DNA from 2 places in the Bradyrhizobium sp. WSM4872 genome. Region 1 is predicted to be linked to the other one. Evidence: predicted binding sites of a transcription regulator. Region 1 holds the regulator's gene; the other holds the start of a gene.
What was found. The regulator PhoB, encoded in region 1, activates phosphate uptake and scavenging genes when phosphate is short. The targets are predictions, from matches to a motif close to TGTCATNNANCTGTCAT.
Positions count from the first base shown of each region.

Region 2: ugpB (sn-glycerol-3-phosphate ABC transporter substrate-binding protein UgpB) is a predicted target of PhoB. The motif match lies at 1,705-1,721, and genes of this name have one in related genera.

Region 1 covers NZ_JBVVPT010000028.1:42,185-45,589, reverse strand. Annotated here, with positions in the region: gene pstB (phosphate ABC transporter ATP-binding protein PstB) at 1-635, shown strand, start outside; gene phoU (phosphate signaling complex protein PhoU) at 646-1,362, shown strand; gene phoB (phosphate regulon transcriptional regulator PhoB) at 1,377-2,084, shown strand; gene AC0L3C_RS28575 (GcrA family cell cycle regulator) at 2,313-2,825, opposite strand; gene AC0L3C_RS28570 (acetylornithine transaminase) at 3,281-3,405, shown strand, end outside.
Region 2 covers NZ_JBVVPT010000007.1:36,032-39,436, reverse strand. Annotated here, with positions in the region: gene AC0L3C_RS12110 (CaiB/BaiF CoA transferase family protein) at 154-1,371, shown strand; gene ugpB (sn-glycerol-3-phosphate ABC transporter substrate-binding protein UgpB) at 1,788-3,104, shown strand; gene ugpA (sn-glycerol-3-phosphate ABC transporter permease UgpA) at 3,152-3,405, shown strand, end outside.

The DNA.
Region 1 (3,405 bases):
GCGGCAAGTCGACCCTGCTGCGCATCTTCAACCGGATGTACGACCTCTATCCCGGCCAGCGCGCCACCGGTCAGCTCATGCTCGATCAGACCAACATTCTCGACGGCAAGCTGGACCTCAATCTGCTGCGCGCCCGCGTCGGCATGGTGTTCCAGAAGCCGACGCCGTTCCCGATGACGATCTACGAGAACATCGCGTTCGGCATCCGTCTCTATGAGAAGATCTCGAAGTCCGAGATGGACGGCCGCGTCGAAAAGGCACTCCGCGGCGGCGCGCTGTGGAACGAGGTCAAGGACAAGCTCAACGCCTCCGGCCTGTCGCTCTCGGGCGGCCAGCAGCAGCGCCTCTGCATCGCCCGCACCGTCGCGGTGCGGCCCGAGGTGATCCTGTTCGACGAACCCTGTTCGGCGCTCGACCCGATCTCGACCGCCAAGGTCGAGGAGCTGATCCAGGAGCTGTCCGAGGATTACACGATCGCGATCGTCACTCACAACATGCAGCAGGCGGCGCGCGTCTCCGACAAGACCGCCTTCATGTATCTCGGCGAGCTGATCGAATTCGACGACACCAGCAAGATCTTCACGTCGCCGACTGACCGGCGCACGCAGGATTACATCACCGGCCGGTTCGGCTAGGAGACGCGACATGGGTTCTGAACATACCGCAAAGGCCTTCGATACCGACCTCCAGGAACTCACCCGCCTGGTCGCCGAGATGGGTGGCATCGCCGAGCGCATGATCGTCGAGTCCGTCGACGCGCTGATCCGCCGCGACGTCCCGCTCGGCCAGCGCGTCGTCGCCATCGACACAGAACTCGACGCGCTGCAGAAGCGCATCGAGGAGCGTGCGGTCCTCACCATCGCCCGCCGCCAGCCGATGGCGGTCGACCTGCGCGAGATCGTCGGCGCCATGCGCGTCGCGACCGATCTCGAGCGCATCGGCGACCTCGCCAAGAACATGGGCAAACGCGTCGCGGCGCTGGAGACGGACTTCCATCCGCTCAAGCTGTTTCGCGGCCTCGAGCACATGACCGACCTCGTGCAGCAGCAGGTCAAGTCGGTGCTGGACGCCTATGCCGCGCATGATCTGCCGGCGGCGATGGCGGTGTGGAAGGGCGACGAGGAGGTCGACGCCATCTGCACCTCGCTGTTCCGCGAGCTCCTTACCTACATGATGGAGGATCCGCGCAACATCTCGTTCTGTATCCATTTGATGTTCTGCGCCAAGAACATCGAGCGGATCGGCGACCACGCCACCAACATCGCCGAGACCGTGTTCTACATGATCGAGGGACAGGCGATCACCGACAAGCGGCCGAAGGGCGACATGACGACCTTCGCCAACACGGTACCGAACACTTAAGGAGCGACGACCCGATGGGCGCACGCATTATGGTGGTTGAGGACGAGGAAGCTCTGACGGAGCTTCTCCGCTACAACCTCGAAGGCGACGGCTATGACGTCGAGACGGTGATGCGCGGCGACGACGCCGACACTCGCCTCAAGGAGCACATCCCCGATCTGATCGTGCTCGACTGGATGCTGCCGGGCCTGTCAGGCATCGAATTGTGCCGGCGGCTTCGCACCCGTCCCGAGACCAAGCAGCTCCCGATCATCATGCTCACCGCGCGCGGCGAGGAGAGCGAACGGGTGCGGGGTCTTGCGACCGGCGCCGACGATTACATCGTCAAGCCGTTCTCGGTGCCGGAGCTGCTCGCGCGCGTGAAAGGCCTGCTGCGGCGCGCGAGCCCCGAGCGGCTCGCCACCGTGCTTGCTTTTGGCGACATCGAGCTCGACCGCGACAAGCGCCGCGTGGCGCGCTCGGGCCGGCCGATCGATCTCGGTCCGACCGAATATCGCCTGCTGGAGTTCTTCCTGGAGCATCCGGGCCGGGTGTTCTCGCGCGAGCAACTGCTCGACAGCGTTTGGGGCCGCGACATCTACATCGATGAGCGTACCGTCGACGTGCATATCGGCCGCCTGCGCAAGCTGCTCAATCTCGGCCGCGAGCAGGACCCGATCCGCACCGTCCGCGGCGCCGGCTACGCGCTGGATGATCGTTTTGCCAAGGCGGAGCAGGTGTAGGGTTGCAGGCTTGTTTGCTGGCGAGCTGTCCCCGAATTCTCCGACGTCGTCCCGGACAAGCGAGCGAAGCGAGCGCTGATCCGGGACCCATAACCACCGAACGTGGTTTGGCGAAGACTCGGAGTGACCCCTTCCGCACGACTACTGCGTGCTCGGAGTATGGGTCCTGGCTTTCGCCAGGACGACACTGAAATTGTTGAACTGTCTTCGCGCGACGACTTGCCGTGATTACCGCGGACCCGGCTTCACCGGTGCGCGGCGCCGATCCGATGCCGGCTGGTACGCGACGCGCGAGTGCTGGGCGCAATAGGGCAGGCCGGACAACGCACGGCCACCACAGAAGAAGAAGTCCGGGCTCGAGGGATCGCCGACCGGCCAGTGGCAGGTCGCCTCGTTCAATTCCAGCAGCGACAGCCGCTGGCTCATCGGCACCACGTTGTCGTATGTGACCGGATCCGGCTCAGCCTCGACCTCAAAGGCCTGCGCCAGCGCGGTGTTGCCGCGCGAGATCGGGCGGCTCACCCGCATCATGTGCTGCGCGGGACGCGCCTTGCGCGGCCGGGGCGCTGCCGACGAAGGGCTCTTGGCGCGGCCCGAAAGGCCGAGCCTGTGCACTTTGCCGATCACGGCATTGCGGGTCACATTGCCGAGCTCCGCCGCGATCTGGCTGGCCGAAAGTCCGGCCTCCCAGAGCTTTTTCAGCTGCTCGACGCGATCATCGGACCAGGTCAAAACCGTCATTGCACCCTTTCCCTCGCTGCGCGCCAGCCATCCTGGGGCCTCGCAGCGAATGCCTAAGCCTTCAAAAACCCGTGCCGCCAGAATCCCTTAAGGCTCGCCGGGCGCGTCTTGAACGCCCGAACGTTTACGCCGGTACATAAGGACTTAAAGATCAGAACCACTGCACGAGATGTCGTATCTGACAATCCAAACGCTACAATATGGCGTGACTCCCGCGCAAGAGTCCGCCGACTCGCTTCCACATGTTCCGTGGCTAAATCCCGCAAAATCGGCACCGCAAGACTACGGATTCAGCGTTTCGCGAGGCTTTCCGGGCGGCATTGACACCCGTTTCACCAGGCCTAAGATAGTCGTGCGTGCCGCCCTCAAGAGGCGGCACGTTTCGTTTTCCGGGCCGGTCGATGGTGCGTTGCGCAATGCACGCTCACACCGTCCGCAACATTCAAGTGACCGCCATGACTAACAGCGCAGCGCCGCATTTGCTCCCCGTTTTCGCCAGATCCGACCTCGGTTTCGAGCGTGGCGAAGGCTGCTGGCTGATCGCGACTAATGGCGAGCGCTATCTCGATTTCACCTCGGG
Region 2 (3,405 bases), on a different contig from region 1:
ACCCGGGATCCCTCGGGCCGGCCGCTTCCCTTGATTTGCCATCCCACGGGATTGCGGCGACGGGCCTGCATGAGGCCCTACGCGGGAAGCCATTGCCGGCTCGGACGAACCTCGTTAGGCCTGTGATCACATCGACACAGGGGACGCGAAGGCATGACTGAAGCCGCCAGTTCTGGAGCCGCCACGGGTGCAATGAGCGGCCTGCGCGTCATCGATCTCACGCGCGTGCTCGGCGGTCCCTATTGCACCCAGATCCTCGCCGACCACGGCGCCGACGTGATCAAGGTCGAGCCGCCCGCAGGCGACGAGGTACGCGACTGGGGCCCTCCCTTCCACGAGGAAGACGCGGCCTATTTCATCGGCATCAACCGCAACAAGCGCTCGATCGGCCTCGACCTCGCCTCCGAGGGCGGCCGGACCGTGCTGCTCAAGATGCTGGAGAGCGCCGACGTCCTGATCGAGAACTTCAAGCCGGGCACGCTGGAGAAATGGGGCATCGGCAACGACGTGTTGCGCGAGAAATTCCCGCGCCTCGTGCATTGCCGGATCTGCGGCTTCGGCGCCGACGGCCCGCGCGGCGGCAATCCCGGCTATGACGCCATCATCCAGGCCATGACCGGCATGATCGCGGCGACCGGCTCGCCCGAGAGCGGACCGATGCGGATCGGCGTGCCGCTGGTCGACATCGGCACCGGCCTCTATGCGGCGATCGGCATCCTGATGGCGCTGTCGGAGCGGCAGCGCTCGGGCCAGGGCCAGTTCCTGGAGACCACGCTGTACGAGACCGGTCTCGCCATCATGCATCCGCACACCGCGAATTATTTCATGCATGGCAAGCCGCCGGCGCTGACCGGCAACGAGCATCCCAACCTCGTGCCCTATGCGATCTTCCCGACCAAGACCGACGACATCTTCATCGGCGTCGGCAATGACGGCACCTTCCGCAAGCTCGCCAAGGAGATCGGCAAGCCCGAGCTCGGCACCGATCCACGCTTTGCGCGCAACAAGGACCGCATCGCCAATCGCGAAGCGCTGCGGGCCGAACTCGCCGCCGTGTTCAGCCAGCACGAGGCCGAGCCGCTGTGCAATCGCCTGCTCGCCGCGGGCCTGCCCGCAGGCCCCGTGCAGAAGATCGACCAGGCGTTGACCAATCCGCACACGATCGCGCGCGGCGATATTATCGAGAAGGACTGGTACAAGGGCGTGGCGTCCCCGATCCGGCTCGACCGCAGCAAGCCGAGCCTGCATCGCCTGCCGCCGAAATTCAGCCAGCACGCAGCCGAGGTGCTCGGCGAGTTCGGCTACTCCAGGTCCGAGATCGACGCGATGGTCGAGCAGGGCACGGTCTGCGGCCCGGAACGCAAGCGCTGAGATAAGACGAAGATCGAGCCTCACCGTAGGCGCGCTCCCTCGCCCGCTTGCGGGAGAGGGTTGGGGAGAGGGTGTCTCCGCAACGGGACAATCCCCAAGCGGAGAGAGCCCTCACCCGCGCCTTCGGCGCGACCTCTCCCGCAAGCGGGAGAGGTTTTCGAGCTCGCAGCGGCATCGGCGATCTTCCACTGCCATTCCGCGATGACGTCCAATGCCGCACTGCGGCGCGGGCGCTCTGTGCAACGCGAATGGAGGACGCCGCGCGCGCGGCATTCGCCTATTTGACGGCTTCCCTTTTCCAGCGCTTGCCGCTTTCGTTTCGCCCGCTTACACAGTCATGTGAACGTCATATGGCGCTGCTAGCGCAAGCGATCATTTTTGACGGCCCAAGAGAACGGCCAAGGGAGGTTTACTTGATGGCTCTTAGAAAGTTTGGAGCGGCTGCCGCTATTGCACTCACGGTAGGACTATCGGCCTCGCCGGCCTTGGCCGCGACCGAAATCCAGTGGTGGCACGCGATGACCGGGGCCAACAACGACGTCATCGTCAAGCTCGCCACCGACTTCAACGCGTCGCAGAGCGACTACAAGGTGATCCCGACCTACAAGGGCAACTATCCCGATACGATGAACGCCGGCATCGCGGCGTTCCGCGCCGGCAATGCCCCGCACATCATGCAGGTGTTCGAAGTCGGCACCGCGACCATGATGGCCGCGACCGGCGCCGTGAAGCCCGTCTACAAGCTGATGGCCGACGCCGGCGAGAAGTTCGACCCCAAGATCTACCTGCCCGCCATCACCGGCTATTATTCGACGTCGAAGGGCGAAATGCTGTCCTTCCCCTTCAACTCGTCCTCGACCGTGATGTGGGTCAACCTCGACGAGCTGAAGAAGGCGAATGTCGAGATCCCGAAGACCTGGCCCGAAACGTTCGAGGCCGCCAAGAAGCTGAAGGCTGCGGGTCACGACACCTGCGGCTTCTCGGGCTCCTGGGTCACCTGGGTCAATCTCGAACAGCTCTCGGCCTGGCACAATTTGCCGCTCGCCAGCAAGGCCAACGGCCTCGACGGCTTCGACACCGTGCTCGAGTTCAACGGACCGCTTCAGGTCAAGCATCTCGAAACCCTGGTCGAGCTGCAGAAGACCAAGACCTATGACTACGCCGGCCGCACCAACACCGGCGAGGGTCGCTTCACCTCCGGCGAATGCCCGATCTACCTGACCTCGTCCGCGTTCTTCGGCAACGTCAAGGCGCAGGCCAAGTTCAACTTCACAGCCGTGCCGATGCCCTATTATCCCGACGTCAAGGGCGCACCGCAGAACTCGATCATCGGCGGCGCTTCGCTGTGGGTGATGGGCGGCAAGTCGGCCGAGGAATACAAGGGCGTCGCGAAGTTCCTGACCTTCCTCTCGGACACTGATCGCCAGGTCTATATCCACAAGGCCTCCGGCTATCTGCCGATCACCAAGGCGGCCTATGCGAAGGCAAAGGAAGAGGGCTTCTACAAGGATCAGCCCTATCTCGAAACGCCGCTGCTCGAGCTGACCAACAAGGAGCCGACCGAGAACTCGCGCGGTCTGCGCCTCGGCAACATGGTGCAGCTGCGTGACGTCTGGTCGGAAGAGATCGAGCAGGCGCTGGCCGGCAAGAAGACCGCCAAGCAGGCACTCGACTCCGCGGTTGAGCGCGGCAACACGATGCTGCGGCAGTTCGAAAAGACCGCCGTCAAGTGAGGCAATGAGCGGCAGGCCGCGACCCGGCCTGCCGCTCTGCTGGCATCATGCAAAAGCAAGCCATTTTCCAGTCAAGGCTGTTACCGTACGCGCTGGTTGCGCCGCAGCTCGCGATCGTCCTGATTTTCTTCTATTGGCCGGCCCTGCAGGCGGTGATCCAGTCCTTCCTGCTGCAGGATGCGTTTGGGCTGTCGACCACCTTTGTCTGGTTCGAGAATTACATCGAGCTGTTCAAGGACGCAGCCTATTTCGAGGCGATCGTCCGAACGTTCTTGTTCTCGTTCGCGATCGCCGTCTCTTC